DNA from 4 places in the Arthrobacter sp. BC5 genome. Region 3 is predicted to be linked to each of the others. Evidence: riboswitches for the same ligand, from Rfam matches in the RefSeq annotation. Region 3 holds a riboswitch; each other region holds the start of a gene.
What was found. A riboswitch is a leader RNA that binds a small molecule or an ion and turns the genes downstream of it on or off. The one in region 3 is predicted to bind S-adenosylmethionine.

Region 1 (4,274 bases), 870 kb from region 3:
ATACAGGCCGAAGCCGCCGTCGCGGCGAGGGAGTCGCTCCCCAGGCCGAGGAGCGCCATCGCTGCACCGACCGTGACGAGGCACAGCGCGGCGACGCGCGATGCGCCCACCCGTCGTGTCGCGGCCCCGGTCGCCACTCCCACCATGCCGGTCAACCCGATGGCCGCGTAGAGTGCCGGGACGGCTGCCGCCGGGAGGGGGCCGCTGCCCACGATGTCCGCAGCGTAGGTGAAGTAGATGACGACGACAGCGAAGTAGATCACGGAGTAGGCGGCCGGGACTCCCAGCGCTTTCGCCAGTGAGGAGGCACCACGCGGTCCGTCCCGGCGCGGATCAGGACGGGTCGGCGACACGAGGCGGAGGTTCACGATCGCGGCGGACACCGCGGCAAGGGCGATACCGGCCCACACCAGGCGCCATGAGCCCAGTGCTGCGAGGACGGCCAGGCCACCCAGGAGGACCAGTCCACCGCTGGTGCCGGTCGTGATGACAGCCAGCGTCCGTGACCGGCGTCCCGGGGGCACAGCACGGGTCACGATGTCGGAGTAGGGCGCCCAGACCCAGCCTCCCGCGCTGCCGGCCAGGACGACGCCGACCGCGAGGAGCCATGGGGACTGCGCAAGTGTCACGAGCACCGCTCCCAGGACACCGCATGCTCCACCCACAGTTGTCGGAGCGCGCGAACCGCGGCGAGCAGCCAGCGGCCCGGCGAGCAGCAGACCGGCCAGGTAGCCTGCGAACGTCGCACTGGCGATGAGGCCGAGCACCAGTTCGGAGAGCCCCAGGTCCTGCCGGATGCCGGGCAGCGTCAGACCGTAGGCGTAGCGGGCCATCCCGAAGGCGACCCCGACCACCGCCGCTCCGGCCAGGCCTATCCGGCCGCCCGCCGAGAGCTTCATGGAAAACCACCTCGTCCTGCCTCGTTCGTCCGAGCGACTGCCCGCCTCACCCGCCCCGCGTCCCGACGCGCTCGGCCCGGGCGCACACAGGGCACCGGCGTGCGGCGGCGGGCGCGCGGAGAACCGCTCATACCCTCCGCCCTAGCCTACGGGCCACCCCGACAGCCCCTCCAGGCCCAGGGATGACACCGGACGCCCCCGGCGAACGACGACTATGCTCGCGCCATGGAGCAGCAACTGCACTTCATCACCGTCGCCACCCTGGACCCGGACCTCGGCCGGTCCTTCTACCACGGGCTGGGCTGGCCCCCGGTACGGCGGCAGTGGCTCCCTACCTGTGCAGCGCGGCGTCGGCTTCCCCCTGTGCCCAGCCGGTGAAGGTCACCGTCAGGCCCGCTCGTGTGGGTGAGCAGCAATAGGGACCCGCCGAGACCTCCAGGTCGGGTTCGAGAGGCACGACGCGGACGAGGCGGAATGCCTCCCCCGACCTGCGAGCGCGGATCGTGACGGCGTCGCCGCTCCTGCTCATGCGTACCGTCACCTCATGCCCACCCCACTCGGGCACCGGGGCGACCGACCAGTCGGACACGGGATCCGTCACCACGGCACCCACCTGGGAGACGCCGTCGGACACCTCCACTCCGGCCTTGATCCAGTGCTCCGCACTGCCGTGCAGATAGACGCCGGCCTGATCGAACTGCTCCCGGTAGTCGAGCAGGAACGAGACCTCGAGAGCGGTGTCCTGAGGGAAGGGTGCCAGCAGGGCGTGAGCGCTGGCATGGACGAAGCCGTACGACGTCCTCCGCCAGGCGTCGCTCCCCTCCACGGCCGTCACGAGCAGGCGACCGCCGTCCACCGCGGCGTCTGCCGGCGGGTTGAGCCACGAGCCGGTGGTCCAGGGCGAAGCCGCACGGGGAGAGATCATCGAATGCCTTTCTGGGCTGGATGCGTGGACCCCCATCCGCGATCCGGACTGTGGCGGCCCGATGGGGAGAATTCGCAATACCCGGTCATATTACTTCTTATTGGCGCGACTGCCGGATTGCCTGCCTATAGTGAATTCAGCTTCAAGAGATGCGGCCGCCAAGCTCCGACTAGGCCGTGCACCAACCCCATGTTCCTGGGTGGTTCGGATGACGAAGCGGCCTCCGCCTTGGCACTTCGTGCTGGTCCGGCGCGGGCAAGAGCACTCCGAAAGGCACTCCCCGTGAGCTGTAGCACCCTCCCCCTCCCCTAGCAGAGCCTGCGCGTCCAGCGCATCCTGTTGTTCTCTGTCCCCTTTTCCGGTGAATTCTGCTGTGCGCGGCGCCGGACCCCTTCCAAGGAATTCTCCATGAATGCATCCGTAATTCGTCCTGCCCGAAATCACCGCCGATTCCGCGACCTCACCGCGTTATCGGCCGTCGCCCTGGTGTCCCTTGTCAGCGGCTGCGCCGGTCCGGCCGCTTCCTCCTCGGTGACCGGTGACGAGCCGGTGGACGGCGGCATCCTGAACGTGTCGATCTCGGCCGAACCCGGCTGCCTCGACGGCCACGGGATCTCGGCCACGCAGCAGCAGTTCCTCGGCCGGCTGATCTACGACAACATCGTGACGCTCGACGAGAACGGGGAGATCGCTCCCTACCTCGCCGACTCCTGGGACATCTCGGAGGACGGCAAGACCTACACGTTCCACCTCAAGGAGGGAGTGACCTTCAGCGACGGCTCGCCCTGGAACGCCGAGGTGCTGGGCCAGAACCTGGAGCACATGCGGGATCCGGCCACGAAGTCCCCCCTCGCGGCTGCGTACATCGCCCCGTACGTGGACGGCGCCGTCATCGACGAGTACACCTTCGAAGCCCACCTCGCCTATCCCTACACTCCGTTCCTCTACACCCTGGCGCAGTCGTGGCTCGGCATGAACTCGGGCAAGGCGATCACCGAAGCCCCCGAGACGCTCTGCCAGGAGCCGATCGGCACGGGGCCGTTCACGGTCGCGGACTACAAGCCCGGCCAGAGCATCAGCTACACCAAGCGCGCCGGCTACGACTGGGCGCCTGAGTGGCTCGAGGGCGACGGCGAGGCCCACCTCGACGGCGTGGAGGTCACCCTCGTCAGCGAGCCGGTGATCCGGCACCAGTCGCTCGTCTCGGGCCAGTACGACCTCACCGAGAACCTCGCACCGCAGAACGCGGCCGCCGTCCAGGCCGATCCGAACTTCACCTACGAGAACCTGCCGCGTACGGGCAGCCCGTATGTCCTGAGCTTCAATCTCAACCGCGCGCCCTTCGACGATCTGGCGGTCCGCCAGGCATTCGCCGCGTCCGTCGACACGGAGGCCGTCACCGACAGCCTCGGCTTCGACACCTACACCCCGATCGACAGCTTCCTGTCGAAGGAGAGCAAGTACTACGACCCGTCGACCGAAGGAACGCTCACCCACGATCCCGAGCGGGCGAACAAGCTGCTGGACGACGCCGGCTGGTCCACGCGTGACAGCGAGGGGTTCCGCACCAAGGACGGTCAGCGGCTCGTGGTCGAGGTGCCGGCGGTGGAGAGCTCGACCCCGAGCCCCCTGCTGGTCCAGCTGCAGGGCGAAGCCCGGAAGGCGGGCTTCGACCTCCAGATCATCCAGCTCCCACAGGCGCAGCTCTCCGAGCGGCGCTACGCCGGCGACTACGACGCGCTGGCGGGCGTATGGCACACGAACACGACCGACGTCCTCTTCATCCGATACCACTCCTCGGAGATCACCGGAGAGCGCATCGGGCAGAACTCGTCCTACGTCAACGACCCGGCCCTCGACGAACTGCTCCTCACGGCCCGTGAAGCCGGCGACGGCCCCGAGGCGGCCGAGGCGTACTCCAAGGCCCAGCACCGCCTCCTCGAGATCGTTCCGGGCGTCCCCCTCTACGAGAACCCGAGCCAGTTCGCCTACGCCAACGCCGTCCAGGACGTCGCGGTGGACACCTCCCACCCCGTGCCCGTGCTGACCTACGCCTGGAAGGCGGAGTAGGTGGCGGTCCTCCGGCGCATCGTCACACGCCTGGCCGTCGGGATCGGAGTCCTCTGGGGCGCTGCCACGCTGACCTTCCTCGCGGTCTACCTGATCCCGGGTGACACCGCCCTCCTGATCCTCGGCGGTCCCGACGCGCGGCCCACCGCCGAGACCCTGGCGCAGGTCCGCGTCGACTACCTGCTCGACCAGCCGTTCATCGTCCAGTACGGCAGCTATCTCGGGAACCTGCTGCAGGGGGACCTGGGGCAGTCCTACCGCCTGCGCCTCCCGGTGACGGACGCCATCGGCCAGCAGATCGGTGCGACGGCGGCGCTCGCAGGCGCCGCCGTCGGAATCGCCCTGCCCCTGACCCTCGCGGTCGCCGTCCTCTCTGCGCA
Region 2 (4,274 bases), 880 kb from region 3:
CTTCGAGTGCCTGGTCGAGGTCCCACAGGATGTCGTCGAGGTCCTCCAGTCCCACCGAGATGCGGACGAGGTCCTCGGGCACCCCCGCCGCCACGAGCTGCTCGGCGGAGAGCTGCTGGTGCGTCGTCGAGCCGGGATGGATCACGAGGGTGCGGGAATCGCCGACGTTCGCGAGGTGCGAGGCCAGCTGCAGCGACTCGATGAACTTCTGGCCCGCTTTGCGACCGCCCTTGATGCCGAAGCTGAAGACCGACCCGGGTCCCTGCGGCAGGTAGGTCTTCGCGCGCTCGTGGTGAGCGTGGGTGGGCAGACCCGCATAGTTGACGTACTCCACGCGGGGATCGGCCTGCAGCCATCGCGCCACGGCCGATGCGTTCTCGAGGTGCTCGTCGAGGCGCTGCGCGAGTGTCTCGACGCCCTGCAGGAGCTGGAAGGCCGACGACGGCGAGAGCGAGGGCCCGATGTCGCGCAGCTGCTCGGTGCGGAGCTTGGTGAGGAAGCCGTACTCGCCGAAGTTCGCCCACCACTGGATGTTGCCGTAGGAGGGCACCGGCTCGGTCATCATGGGGAACTTGCCGTTGCCCCAGTCGAAGCGCCCGCTCTCCACGATCACGCCGCCGAGGGTGGTTCCGTGCCCGCCGATGAACTTGGTGGCGGAGTGGATCACGATGTCCGCGCCGTGCTCGATCGGCCGCACGAGGTAGGGCGTGCTCAGCGTCGAGTCGACGATGAACGGGATTCCGGCGTCGTGCGCGACCTTCGCCAGCCCGGCGAGGTCCGCGATCTCACCCGAGGGGTTCGCGATCACCTCGGCGTAGACGGCCTTGGTGTTGTCGCGGATCGCGGCCGCGTAGTCGGCCGGGTCCGTTCCTGGCACGAAGGTGGTCTCGATGCCGAACCGGCGCAGCGTGACGTCCAGCTGGGTCACCGTCCCGCCGTACAGCTGGGAGGCAGCCACGATGTGGTCGCCGGCCTGGCACAGGGCAGCGAAGGTGATGAACTCCGCGCTCATGCCCGACGCCGTCGCGACCGCCCCGATGCCGCCCTCGAGCGACGCGATGCGCTCCTCGAACGCGGCGACCGTCGGGTTGCCGATACGCGAGTAGATGTTGCCGTACTTCTGGAGCGCGAAGAGGTTTGCGGCGTCGTTGGTGTCCTTGAACACGAACGACGTCGTCTGGTAGATCGGCACTGCCCGGGCACCGTGCGTGGCGTCGGGGGTCCCGCCGGCGTGGAGCGCGCGCGTGCGGAAACCGAAGGAACGTTCTGCCATCAGACACCTGCCTTGCTGGATCGGGATACTGCGAGGGTGGATTCGGGATCGAAGTCGACGCCGGCCTTGCGGGCGGCATCGGCCTCGAGCTCGCGCACGATCGGGAGGATGTCCGTGCCGAACGCCGCTACCTCCTCCTGGAAATGGAGGTAGCAGGTGAGGAGGAGGTTCACGCCGATCTTCTTGTACTCCACGATGCGCTCGGCGATCTGCTCGGGCGTGCCGATGAGCTGCGTCTTGAAGCCGTCGTTGTACTGGACGAGGTCCTCGAACGTCGAATCGGCCCACATGCCCTTCCCGTCCTTCGTGGACGGTCCGGCTTCCTGGACGGCGTCGCGGAATCCCTCGACGGCGGGGCGGTGGGCCTTCGCGACGATCTCGCGCAGGGTGTCGCGGGCCTCCTTCTCGGAATCGCGGGCGATCACAAATCCGTTCAGGCCGAAACGGGGACGGCGGCCGGCCTGTTCGGCGGAGGCCTGGACACCGGCGATGTTGTCCTTGAAGCCCTCGAGGTCCTTGCCGTTGGAGAAGTACCAGTCGGCCACGCGGCCCGCGGTCGCCTGGGCCGCTGTCGAGTTCCCCCCGAAGAAGATCTCGGGGTGCGGGCGTCCTGGGACGTCCACGGGGGCCGGGCTCAGGGTGAAGTTGTTGATGTCGTAGTACTTCCCCGACTGGCTGTAGCCCTCTTCGGTCCACAGGCCGCGCAGCACCCGGATGAACTCCTCGGTGCGGACGTAGCGTTCATCGTGCTCGAGCCACTCGAGGCCGAAGTTGACGAACTCGTCCTTGAGCCACCCGGAGACGATGTTGACCGCGGCGCGGCCGTTGGAGATGTGGTCCGCGGTGATGATGTATTTCGCCAGCACGCCCGGGTGCCACATGCCCGGGTGGACTGCGGCGATCACCTTCAGCTTCTCGGTCGCGGCCAGGAGGGCGAGGGAGAAACTCGTCGCCTCGTGCTGCTTGTCGGCGCCGTAGGACGCGGCGTAGCGGGTCTGGGAGAGCGCGTACTCGAAACCGGCGTCCTCGGCGATGCGCGCGAGTTCCCTGTTGTAGTCGAAGTCCCAGCTGGTGCGCTGTTCGATGGTCGAGACCACCAGGCCGCCGCTGACGTTGGGAACCCAGTAGGCGAACTTGAGGGGAGTGGAAAGGTCGGCGACACTCATGGTTTCCTCCATCGGTCTGGCAGTAGCACCCTTCTGTCGCCGTGGAACACGGAGGCCAGGGTTGCTGCGGCGTCAATGAGCCAGATCTCTCAGCCGCTCCGGATGGTCAGGTCGAGTGTGCCACCGAGGTGCTGCAGAACCAAAACAATGTGTCTCCGTATGAGGTCCTGTCTCGAAGCAGTCAGTGCACTGAGGACCTTGACAAAGCCGGGAGCACACCAAAGACTGACCGTGGGAGCGCTTCCACGGGGATGGACCAGCGCTCCGCTACCGGGCGATCACGCCAACCACCACCACATGAGGAGCAATGATGCTCAGCATTTCCAGGACGTGTGCAGTGACCCTTGCAGTAGCAGGGGTTCTGGTCTCCACCGCATTCTCCGCCCTGCCGGCCTCTGCCCAGGGGTCCAAGGACGGTCCGGAACAGGGAGCGGCTTCGTCCGCCACCGAGTTCTATGTCCCGATGAAGAACCACTACCACCAGGCCCAGCGCCAGATCGCAGAGTTGAGGTCTTCCGGTGACCGCGCGACCGCCGACAGCCTCAGTGCCATGGTCTCGGCCCCCCAGGCGGTCTGGGTCACGGGCAGCGATCCCGCCACCGTCACGCAGGAAGTGCGGACCACCACGCATCGCGCGGCAGGCAAGGGTCAGGTGCCCGTGCTCGCCGCATACAACCTGCCCTTCCGCGACTGTTCGCAGTACTCGGCCGGTGGTGCGACCGATGTCGCCGGCTACAAGGCCTGGGTGGACGCGCTCGCCGCGGGCATCGAGGACAGGGCGGCCCTGGTGGTGCTCGAGCCGGACGGGCTCGGCATCATCCCCTGGAACCGCGGGCTCGACGGCAACCTCGAGTGGTGCCAGCCGGCAGAGGCGAACGCCGGGACCGCGGCGGCAGAGCGTTTCGAAATGCTCAACTACGCGGTGGACCAGCTGAAGGCGCTTCCCAACACCAGGGTGTACCTCGACGGGACGCACAGCGCCTGGCTGGGCACCGGTGAGATCTCGAGCAGGCTCGTGAAGGCCGGCGTGCAGAAGGCCGACGGCTTCTTCCTGAACGTCTCCAACTACGAACTCACCGAACGCCAGTTGAAGTTCGGTAGCTGGGTGTCGCAGTGCATCTACTACGCCACCGAGATCGACCCGGGGGCCTACGGGTCCTGTGGCAGCCAGTACTATCCGGCGTCGCCCACCGACTTCTCCACCTGGGGACTGACGGACGCCTGGTACGCGCAGAACGTGGCGGGCGCGGCGAACGCGCCGTCGAACGACGAGCTTGCGCACTTCGTCATCGATACGAGCCGCAACGGCAAGGGCCCCTGGGTCCCCACGGCCGCCTACCCGGACCCCCAGGTCTGGTGCAACCCGCCGAGCCGCGGACTGGGTTACCTGCCCACGTCCGATACAGGCAACCCGCTGGCCGACGCTTTCCTGTGGATCAAGGTGCCCGGTGAGTCCGACGGCGAATGCAGCCGCGGCCTGACGGACAACGGTGGAGTCGATCCCGAGTGGGGCCGGGTGGATCCGGCTGCCGGAGCGTGGTTCCCGGAGCAGGCCATCGACCTGATCAGGAACGCCAGCACGCCCGTCCGGCCATAGCAGGGCTGGGTGTGCGCGGTCCCATCGGGCCGTGCACACCCGTCTGCACCTAGGGTGGTGGCATGGAAACCTGGAAGTCGGCGCAGCGCGTGCAGGAGCGAAGGCTCTGGCATACGCTCTTCTGCGTCGGCGTCGTCCTGACCGTCACCCTGGCAGCGAGCATCGTCGTGGCCGCCGAAAGCGGATCCCCTGCCGTCCGCGCCTGGTTCTACGTCCAGCAGTCCGTGCTGCTCGTCCT
Region 3 (4,274 bases):
CTGCGGCTGCAGCTTCTGGAAGAGGAATTCGTAGATCTCGTCGCGGGACTTCCCGTCCATCGTCTCCACGGCCTCGCGGACCGCGCCCTGGAGAGCGCGGTCGGAGTCGAGCAGGATCTTGTCGCGTGCTTCCTGGTTCCAGCCAATGGTGCTCAGTTCCATGAACAGCTCCTCTTCAACGTCCGTCGATGAGTCCGGGGCGTCGGCCTCGGACGTGCCTGCCGTGAACTCCTAAGCAGGCTTAGCTCCAAGACTAGGTGCCCGTCCGGGGAAACCCAACCGTGGACTGCTACTGCGCGTAGAAGGCGGTGCGGAGCCGGCCGTCGAGCTGGTGGATCTGGGTCAGGAAGGCGTCGTGCCCCACGGGCGAGGAGATCATGTGGACGGGGACCTCCCCGGGCAGTCCGTCCGCGAGCCGCAGGGACTGCTCCGGGAAGTAGAGCCGGTCCGTGTCGACGGCGGCGATGAAGAAGTCAGACGTCGCGGCGCCGAGCGCGTCGTCCAGGCTCCCCCGGTCCCGTGCGGCGTCGTGGCTCATGAGCGCCTCGGTCAGGATCGCGTAGCTGTTGGCGTCGAACCGGTCCACCAGTTTCTCCGCCTGGTGGTCGAGGTAGCTCTCGACCTGGTAGCGGCCGCGCTCGGCCGGCCGCGCGGACCCGAAGGCCTGCTCGGCGTCCTGTTCCGCGCGGCCGAAGCGCGCTTCGAGCTCCCGTTCCGATCGGTAGGTGATGTGCGCGATGCGGCGGGCGAGGCCGAGGCCCGCATCCGGATGCGGGCCGTCGTAGTAGTCGCCGCCGCGGTAGGCGGGATCGAGCCGGATCGCCTGCAGCTGCGCCTGGGCGAACGCTATCTGTTCGGCCGAGCTGGCGGCGGTGCAGGCGATGACGGCGCAGCGCTGGACGCGCTGCGGATACATCAGGGCCCATTCGAGGGCACGCGCCCCTCCCATGGACCCGCCGAGCACCGAGTGCCACTGCCCGATGCCGAGCTGGTCGGCGAGCAGGGCCTCGGCCCGCACGGAATCGCGGATGGTGACGAAGGGGAAACGCGATCCCCAGGGCGTGCCGTCGGGAGCGAGGCTCGCCGGCCCCGTCGAGCCGTAGCAGCCTCCCAGCATATTGATCGACACCACGAAGTAGCGGTCGGTGTCCACCGTGCGGCCGGGTCCCACGAGCGAGTCCCACCAGCCCTCCTCCTCCGAGGCGCCGCGCGCCACGTGCGAGCTGCCCGTCAGGGCGTGCTGCACGAGCACGGCGTTCGAGGCATCCCGGTTCAGCCTGCCCCAGGTCTCGAAGGCGAGCTGCACCTCGGGCAGCCCGCCCCCGGTCTCCAGGGCCAGCGGACCGATCGACGCGATGCGCAGGAGCCCGTCCCCCGAAGGGCGCGTGCCGTCGATCCCGGGGTACAGCGGAGCAGGAGGGTAGGTGGTCACGAAGGGCTAGGCTCCTTTGGCGGCGCGGAAGCCCGCGTCGAGGTCGGCGAGGATGTCGGTGATGTTCTCCAGTCCCACCGACAGGCGGACGAGGCCCGGGCGCACTCCCGCGGTGAGCTGTGCTTCCGCCCCGAGCTGGCTGTGCGTGGTGGACGCCGGATGGATGACGAGCGAGCGGACGTCTCCCACGTTCGCGACGTGGGAGTGCAGTTCGAGACCGTCCACGAAGCGCTTGCCCGCCTCGAGCCCTCCGACGATGTCGAAGCTGACGATCGCGCCCGTGCCGTTCCGTCCGTACTTCCTCCCGCGCTCGTACCAGGGGCTCGAGGCGAGGCCCGCGTAGGAGACGCGCTCGACGTCGTCGTGACCCTCGAGCCACTCGGCGACGGCCTGGGCGTTCTGCACGTGGCGCTCGACGCGCAGGCTGAGGGTCTCCAGTCCCTGCGCGATGAGGAACGCGTTGAACGGGGAGACGGAGGCGCCGAGATCGCGCAGGAGCTGGACGCGCGCCTTCAGGATGTACGCGAGGTTCGCGCCGAGCGCGCTGCCGACGCCGAGGTCCCGCGCGTAGACGAGCCCGTGGTAGCTCTCGTCCGGCGTGTTGAACCCCGGGAACCGTTCGGGGTGCTGTGCGAAGTCGAAGTTGCCCGAATCGACGATGACCCCGGCGATGGCGTTGCCGTGCCCGCCCAGGTACTTGGTCGCCGAGTGGACCACGATGTCCGCGCCCCACTCGATCGGCCGGATCAGATACGGGGTGGACAGGGTGTTGTCCACGATCAGGGGGATCCCGTGCTCGTGGGCGACGGCGCTGATGCCCTCGATGTCGAGGACGTCCTGCCGGGGATTGGAGACGACCTCCCCGAAGAAGAGCTTGGTGTTGGGCCGAACGGCATCCCGCCACTGCTCGAGGTCGTCCGGGTCCTGCACGAAGGTGGTCTCGATGCCGAACTTCTTCAGCGTGTGCTTGAAGAGGTTGTACGTGCCGCCGTAGAGGCTGGGGCTCGCCACGATGTGGTCCCCCGCCTCGGCGATGTTGAGGACGGCGAAGGTCTCCGCCGCCTGGCCCGAGGCGAGCAGCAGCGCGCCGACCCCGCCTTCCAGGCTCGCGATCCGCGTCTCCACCGCTTCCTGGGTGGGATTCCCGATGCGGGTGTAGATGGGCGCGAGTTCGGTCAGCGAGAACCGGTTCGCGGCGCTCTCGGCGCTCGGGAACACGAACGACGACGTCTGGTAGATGGGCAGCGCACGCGCTCCCGTGGCGGCATCCGGCACCTGGCCGGCATGGATCTGGCGTGTCTCAAAGGACCAATCGTTGGACATGGTACTCCCTGTTCAAGGGGCTCCGCCGAGGTCCGATGCTCCGGCCGGTGCACGCCGCTCCAGGAGACCGGGCCCTGCAGGAGCCCGCGCTTGCACGGCGCCGAAGTAGCGCCGAACCTGGTCCTCACCCGGGGCACCCCACCGCGGTTGGAGGGTTGCCGGCCAGCAAGCCGGGGCTTCGTGCTGGCACTCATGACCTGCCTTCATGAAATCCCATCACGGCGGATCCGGCAACCCGTATGACCCTCCGTGAAGCAGGACCGGCTCCCTCCGATGCACCCGCGACGGCCGGGAGCGGCGGTAAGGCGAGCCTAAGTCGAGACGCAGATCACTTAGTGCCAAAATATCGGCATGCGCCTGGACCATGTCTCATATGCCTGCGAACCCGATGGACTTTCCGCCACGGCCGACCGGATCGCCGCAAAGCTCGGTGTGGAGCCGGTGAAAGGTGGTGTGCACCCGCGCTTCGGCACCCGCAACATGATCTTCCCGCTGGTCAACGGCCAGTACCTCGAGGTCGTGGAGGTCCTGAACCACCCGGCGTCGGACAAGGCCCCGTTCGGGCAGGCCGTGCGTGCGCGCTCCGAGGCGGGCGGCGGCTGGATGGGCTGGTGCGTGGCCGTGGACGATCTCGCACCGTTCGAGGAGCGCCTCGGCCGCAGCGCCGTGCCGGGGAACCGCAAGTTCCCGGACGGCCAGGAACTGACGTGGCAGCAGATCGGCATCAAGGGGCTCATCGCGGATCCGCAGGTCCCCTACCTGCTGCGCTGGGATGACGGCACCGAGTCCCTCCACCCCTCGAAGGCACGCCCGGCCGCCGTCAAGCTGGATTGCCTGACCATCGCCGGTTCCTCGGAGCGGGTGACCGAGTGGCTGGGCACCGCCGTCGAGGAGACGCTCGACGGCGTGCAGGTGCAGTGGATCGCCCCGAACGGCACCCCGGGCATCATGTCCGTGACGTTCGAGACCGAGAACGGCCGCGTCGAGATCTAGCCCTCGTCGGCACTGGACGACGAATGGACCGGACGATCGTCCGGTCCATTCCTCGTACTGGCCGTGGTGGTCAGGCGTGGGTGTAGGTGAGGCAGTCCGCTGCGTCGGCGCCCGGTCCCACCTTGACGGCCGGAGCACCGCACAGCAGGTCGTGGTTGTAGCTGCATTCCGAGCGCTGGCAGGCACCGACGTGGGCCAGCATCTTGGGCAGCCCCCCACTGACGGAGGTGTCGATGAAGGTGGCACAGGACGCGTGCTCCTCGCTCCCCGACACCGTGATGGCCACGGCGGTACAGCCGTCGCGGTTGAACGAGCAGTTGTGGACGCTGCACTCGGAGACACTGGTGACGACACTCATGATTCCTCCTGAAGGGTCCGGTGGGGCCCCCGGTCGGAGCCGCCGTCCCGCTGAATGGGATCACGGTAACACCGCGGTTCTCCGATAATTTAGTCATGATTGTCGTGCGCAAATCAGCGACGGCGAGGCTTGCTCCGGCACGTCATCCGCCGATGCCGATGGCCGGTC
Region 4 (4,274 bases), 1.6 Mb from region 3:
GGCGGAGGCGATGAGCGGCGAGAGGTTGCCCGTGTTGCTGGCCGCATCGTTCCCGATCCGGAACAGTTCACGTTCGCTGGTGAGCAGCCCGAGGAAGTAGATGAGCGAGGATTCCTTGATCAGCGCGATGAACTGGTTCACCAGGGCGGGCAGCACGCGCCGCACGCCCTGGGGGACCACCACGAGCTGCATCGACGAGCGGTAGCTGAAGCCCAGGGCGCGCGAGGCCTCCAGCTGTCCCTTCTCCACGCTCTGGATGCCGGAGCGGAAGATCTCGCCGATGTAGGCCGCCGCCATGAGCGACAGCGCGAGGATCCCCATGGGGAACGGGCTCGTGCTGCCGGTGGCCTCGCGGTAGATCGGGCTGAGTCCGATGCCGATGAGCAGGATGATCACGACGGCGGGCACCCCACGGAAGATGTCCGTGTAGATGCGCGCCGCCCAGCGGAGCAGCCGGTTGCGGGAGATCCCCATGATCGCGAGGACCATGCCGAGGACCGTCCCGATGATTCCGGACGCGATCGCGAGGATCAGGGTGTTCCGCAGGCCGACCGCGAGGAGCTCCGGCAGGACGGCGGCCATCGCCTCCCAGTCGAAGAAGGTCTGCGCGAGCTGTTCAAGGGCATTCATGGAGGGTCGGCTACTTTACTTCCACGGCTTTGCTGCCGGGCTTCCAGTCGGTGGGCATCTCGCGGTCCGGGTACCACTCCTTGGTGAGCTCGGACCACGTGCCGTCCTCGACCACGGCGTCGAGGCCCGCGTTCAGGGCGTCGATCAGGGGCTGGTTCTCGCTGTTCACGGCGTAGGCGGTGAAGTTCTCCGTGTTGATGATGGTCTCGGCGATCGCGGTGTCGTCGCCCTCCTTAACCTGGCCGGTGGCCTGCTGGGACGGCGCCACCCACGCGTCCACCTGGCCGTTCTTCACGTTGGCGTACACCGTGTTGTAGTCGGCGAAGCGCACGGGCTCGAGGCCCAGGGTGTTGGTGACGTAGTCGTCCTGCACGGTGCCCTGCACCACGCCGATGCGGGTGCTCTCGGACAGCGAGTCGAAGCCCGTGACCGTGGAGCCGTTCTTGGCGACGACGGCCATGTAGCCGAAGTCGTAGCCGTTGGTGAAGCCGACGTTCCCGCGGCGGGCCTCGGTGGTGGAGATCGAGGAGGACCCGACGTCGAACTGCTTGTTCTGCACCTGCGCCAGCAGCGCCGAGAAGTCGGTGGAGGCGAACTCGACCTCGAGGCCGAGCTCGTCGCCGATGGCGCGCAGCAACTCGTTGTCGTAGCCCGTGAAGACGCCGTTCTCGATGAAGATGTTCGGAGGGGCGTCCGAGAGGGTGCCGACACGCAGCGTGCCCTCCGTGATGAGACCGAGCTTCGAGGTGTCGATCTCGTCGATCGGCGTGCTGTCCTCGGTGGTGTACTGGTCCAGCGACTGCTGGTCGCTGCCGGCCAGGGCGTCGGTGGTCTCGGTGGGCTCGCTGCTGGAGCTGCCGCAGGAGACGGTCAGGGCGAGGAGGGGTACGGCGAATGCCGCGAGGACCTTACGGGAGATGGTCATGATGTCCTTCGATACCGGCCCGGATTCCGGGCGCACAGGTGAGGGGTTTTCGGAGGTGCCGGTCGACGGCACGGAAGGAGGCTGCTGGCTGCTGGGTGACACGCTCGCTGTTCTGGGCTGCGCGTTGTGATGTGGCTACCCAGCAATCCCGGGACACCGCACGACGCCGTACTTGCCAACCGGGGGACTGGTCCCGGCGGCCGAATCTTCACCTGGAGCACCCCACTACGGGAGAGGGTTGCTGTCCAGCCGGCCAGGGCCGAGGGCTGGAACTCTTGATTTCAGGAAAAACGCTAGGGCAGGGTGAAGCACCCGGTCAAAACGGCAACGGGTGAAAATCGGCGTTTGACGCCGTAGAGGGCCTTTATGCGGCCATTTTGTGGCGGAGATTACACGAATCGGTCCACGAGCTCGGTGAGTTCGGCGGTGAGCGCGGCCGACGTGCGCAGGTCCTGGCCGTCGAGCGAGAGGACGGGTGCGAGGAGCCGGATGCTCGAGATCAGCCAGACGGCGTCGGCGTCGAGCAGGTGGTGCGGTTCGAGCGGACCGTAGCCGAGCTCCCACCCCTGCTCCTTCGCCGCTGCGAAGAGAGCGCTCTGGGACGTGCCCGCCAGGATGCCGCTCTCCAGTTGCGGTGTGAGGAGCGTCTTCTGCCCGTCGCGATCGTAGGCGAGGAGCACGGTGGACGTCGGTCCTTCCAGGACCTTGCCGTCGGAGGATGTGAAGATGACGTCGTCCGCGCCGTGCGCCTTCGCATGGCGGATGGCCGCCATGTTGACGGCGTAGGAGAGGGTCTTGGCGCCCATCAGCAGCCAGGGCGCGCGTTGTCCAACGGTGCTGTCGTACCCACGCTCGAGGAACAGGACCTTCAGGCCGGCGTCGCGCTGTGCGAGGGTCGACGCCGGAACGGGCGCCACCTGGACCCAGGCCGTCGCATGTCCCGCGCCCTCCACTCCACGCGTGGCGATCAGCTTCACGACGGCGTTGCCGTGGTCCGGCTCGGCCGCCGCGAACTCCCGCAGCCCGGTGCGGATGGCGCGGCTCCAGGCCTCCGCCCCGGGCACCACCAGATCGAGGGCAGCGGCCGACGACGCGAGCCGTGCGAGGTGCGCCTGCTCCTTCCGGGGAGCTCCGCCGACGGCCAGCAGCGATTCGAAGATGCCGTCCCCGCGCGTGGCACCGAGGTCGGTGGCCATCAGTTGCGGCTGCGAGGCGTCGACGACCTTGCCGTCGTCGTGGGCCGGGTCGAGGAACACGAGAACAGTCATGGCACCAGCGTATCCGTTGCCATTCTTCTCGGGCCGGGCGGTCGGAGGCTGCAGGTCCGGCCCGACGGGTGGAGGACCTGCGGCGCGTGATCATCGGCGTGCTGCCGGGGTATCGCGCCCCCGACAGCACGCCGGGCCTATGGGATCCCGGCGGCGGTTGCCCCGCCGGCCCCGTGCTGATGAAGGGCCGGCCGCTCCGCCTGAGCCGTCAGGTGAGCCTGGCCTTCCGGGAGAAGAGCTTCTGCAGCAGGATGAAGGCGAGGAGCAGGGCGCCGATCACGATCCGCGTCCACCAGGAGCTCAAGGTGCCCTCGTAGGAGATGAACGTCTGGACGATGCCGAGGATGAGCACCCCGGCAAGGGAGCCGAGGACGTAGCCGTATCCGCCGGTGAGCAGCGTACCGCCCACCACCACCGCGGCGATGGCGTCCAGTTCCAGGCCGGTCGCCGCCAGGCTGTAGCCGGAGAGGCTGTAGAACGAGAAGAGGATACCCGCGATCGCCGAGCACAGGCCGCTGATCCCGTAGACGAGGACCTTCGTCCTCGGGACGGCCAGTCCCATCAGCAGGGCTGAGGACTCCCCACCGCCGATGGCGTACACGGTCCGGCCGAACCGGGTCTGGTGCAGGACGTAGAAGGCGAGCGCGATGACGACCAGCGCAATCACGACGCCGGGTGAGATGAAGAGCGTGTCGGCCAGCGGAATCCTCGCCTGGGCCATCGCCGTGAAGAAGGGATCGGTCACGGTGATCGAATCGACGCTGATGACGTAGCAGAGCCCGCGCGCGAGGAACAGCCCGGCGAGGGTGACGATGAACGGTTGGATCTCGAAGACCTGGATGACCAGCCCCATGAGCAGGCCGAAGGTCGCGCCGGTGAGGAGCACGAGGGCGATGACGGCCATCGGGTTCCAGCCGGCCTGGAGGAGGGCCGCCGCAATCATCATCGAGAGGGCGACGACCGAGCCGACGGAGAGGTCGATCCCGCCGGTGAGGATCACGAACGTCATCCCGACGGCGAGGACGATCAGGAAGGTGTTGTCGATCAGGAGGTTGAGGAACACCTGTCCCGAGAGGAAACCCGGATACATGACCGCGCCCGCGGCGAACATCGCGAGGAACAGGCCGGTCGTGGCCAGTGCCGGCGCATAGCGCGCCTTGCCCTGGAGGCGGCTGATCCGAGGGCGGTTCAGGGGCGCCGGGGTGCGGGTGAGGACCGACATCAGATGGCCACCTTCACGTCGGACTGCTCGGTCACGGGGCGTTTGCGTTGCCCGAGGAGGGCTCGGGCCTTGCTGGACTGGAGGAGGCAGACGATGATGACGACGAGCGCCTTGAACACGAGGGTCACTTCGGGGGGAATGCCCAGGGTGTAGACGGTGGTCGTGAGGGTCTGGATGATCAGCGCCCCGATGAGGGTTCCCACGAGGCTGTACCGCCCGCCGGCCAGCG

Region 1: it holds a riboswitch for S-adenosylmethionine, as region 3 does, so the genes downstream of both, AC1MFI_RS13245 (ABC transporter substrate-binding protein) here and AC1MFI_RS17335 (bifunctional o-acetylhomoserine/o-acetylserine sulfhydrylase) in region 3, are expected to answer to the same signal.
Region 2: it holds a riboswitch for S-adenosylmethionine, as region 3 does, so the genes downstream of both, sfnG (dimethylsulfone monooxygenase SfnG) here and AC1MFI_RS17335 (bifunctional o-acetylhomoserine/o-acetylserine sulfhydrylase) in region 3, are expected to answer to the same signal.
Region 4: it holds a riboswitch for S-adenosylmethionine, as region 3 does, so the genes downstream of both, AC1MFI_RS07235 (ABC transporter substrate-binding protein) here and AC1MFI_RS17335 (bifunctional o-acetylhomoserine/o-acetylserine sulfhydrylase) in region 3, are expected to answer to the same signal.

The regions. Positions count from the first base shown of each region.
Region 1 is NZ_CM155273.1:2,831,389-2,835,662, reverse strand. Features, by position in the region: gene AC1MFI_RS13255 (MFS transporter) at 1-899, opposite strand, end outside; gene AC1MFI_RS13250 (DUF1349 domain-containing protein) at 1,231-1,824, opposite strand; SAM riboswitch class IV at 1,965-2,092, shown strand; gene AC1MFI_RS13245 (ABC transporter substrate-binding protein) at 2,233-3,894, shown strand; gene AC1MFI_RS13240 (ABC transporter permease) at 3,895-4,274, shown strand, end outside.
Region 2 is NZ_CM155273.1:843,902-848,175, reverse strand. Features, by position in the region: gene AC1MFI_RS03690 (O-acetylhomoserine aminocarboxypropyltransferase/cysteine synthase family protein) at 1-1,273, opposite strand, end outside; gene sfnG (dimethylsulfone monooxygenase SfnG) at 1,273-2,451, opposite strand; SAM riboswitch class I at 2,445-2,548, opposite strand; gene AC1MFI_RS03680 (glycoside hydrolase family 6 protein) at 2,777-4,036, shown strand; gene AC1MFI_RS03675 (hypothetical protein) at 4,099-4,274, shown strand, end outside.
Region 3 is NZ_CM155273.1:3,702,566-3,706,839, forward strand. Features, by position in the region: gene AC1MFI_RS17325 (hypothetical protein) at 1-162, opposite strand, end outside; gene metX (homoserine O-acetyltransferase MetX) at 290-1,432, opposite strand; gene AC1MFI_RS17335 (bifunctional o-acetylhomoserine/o-acetylserine sulfhydrylase) at 1,439-2,755, opposite strand; SAM riboswitch class IV at 2,837-2,953, opposite strand; gene AC1MFI_RS17340 (VOC family protein) at 3,107-3,748, shown strand; gene AC1MFI_RS17345 (DUF1540 domain-containing protein) at 3,819-4,106, opposite strand; gene AC1MFI_RS17350 (CPBP family intramembrane glutamic endopeptidase) at 4,249-4,274, opposite strand, start outside.
Region 4 is NZ_CM155273.1:1,561,226-1,565,499, forward strand. Features, by position in the region: gene AC1MFI_RS07230 (amino acid ABC transporter permease) at 1-630, opposite strand, end outside; gene AC1MFI_RS07235 (ABC transporter substrate-binding protein) at 641-1,555, opposite strand; gene AC1MFI_RS07240 (hypothetical protein) at 1,554-1,685, shown strand; SAM riboswitch class IV at 1,719-1,836, opposite strand; gene AC1MFI_RS07245 (aminodeoxychorismate lyase) at 1,945-2,823, opposite strand; gene yjfF (galactofuranose ABC transporter, permease protein YjfF) at 3,032-4,045, opposite strand; gene AC1MFI_RS07255 (ABC transporter permease) at 4,045-4,274, opposite strand, start outside.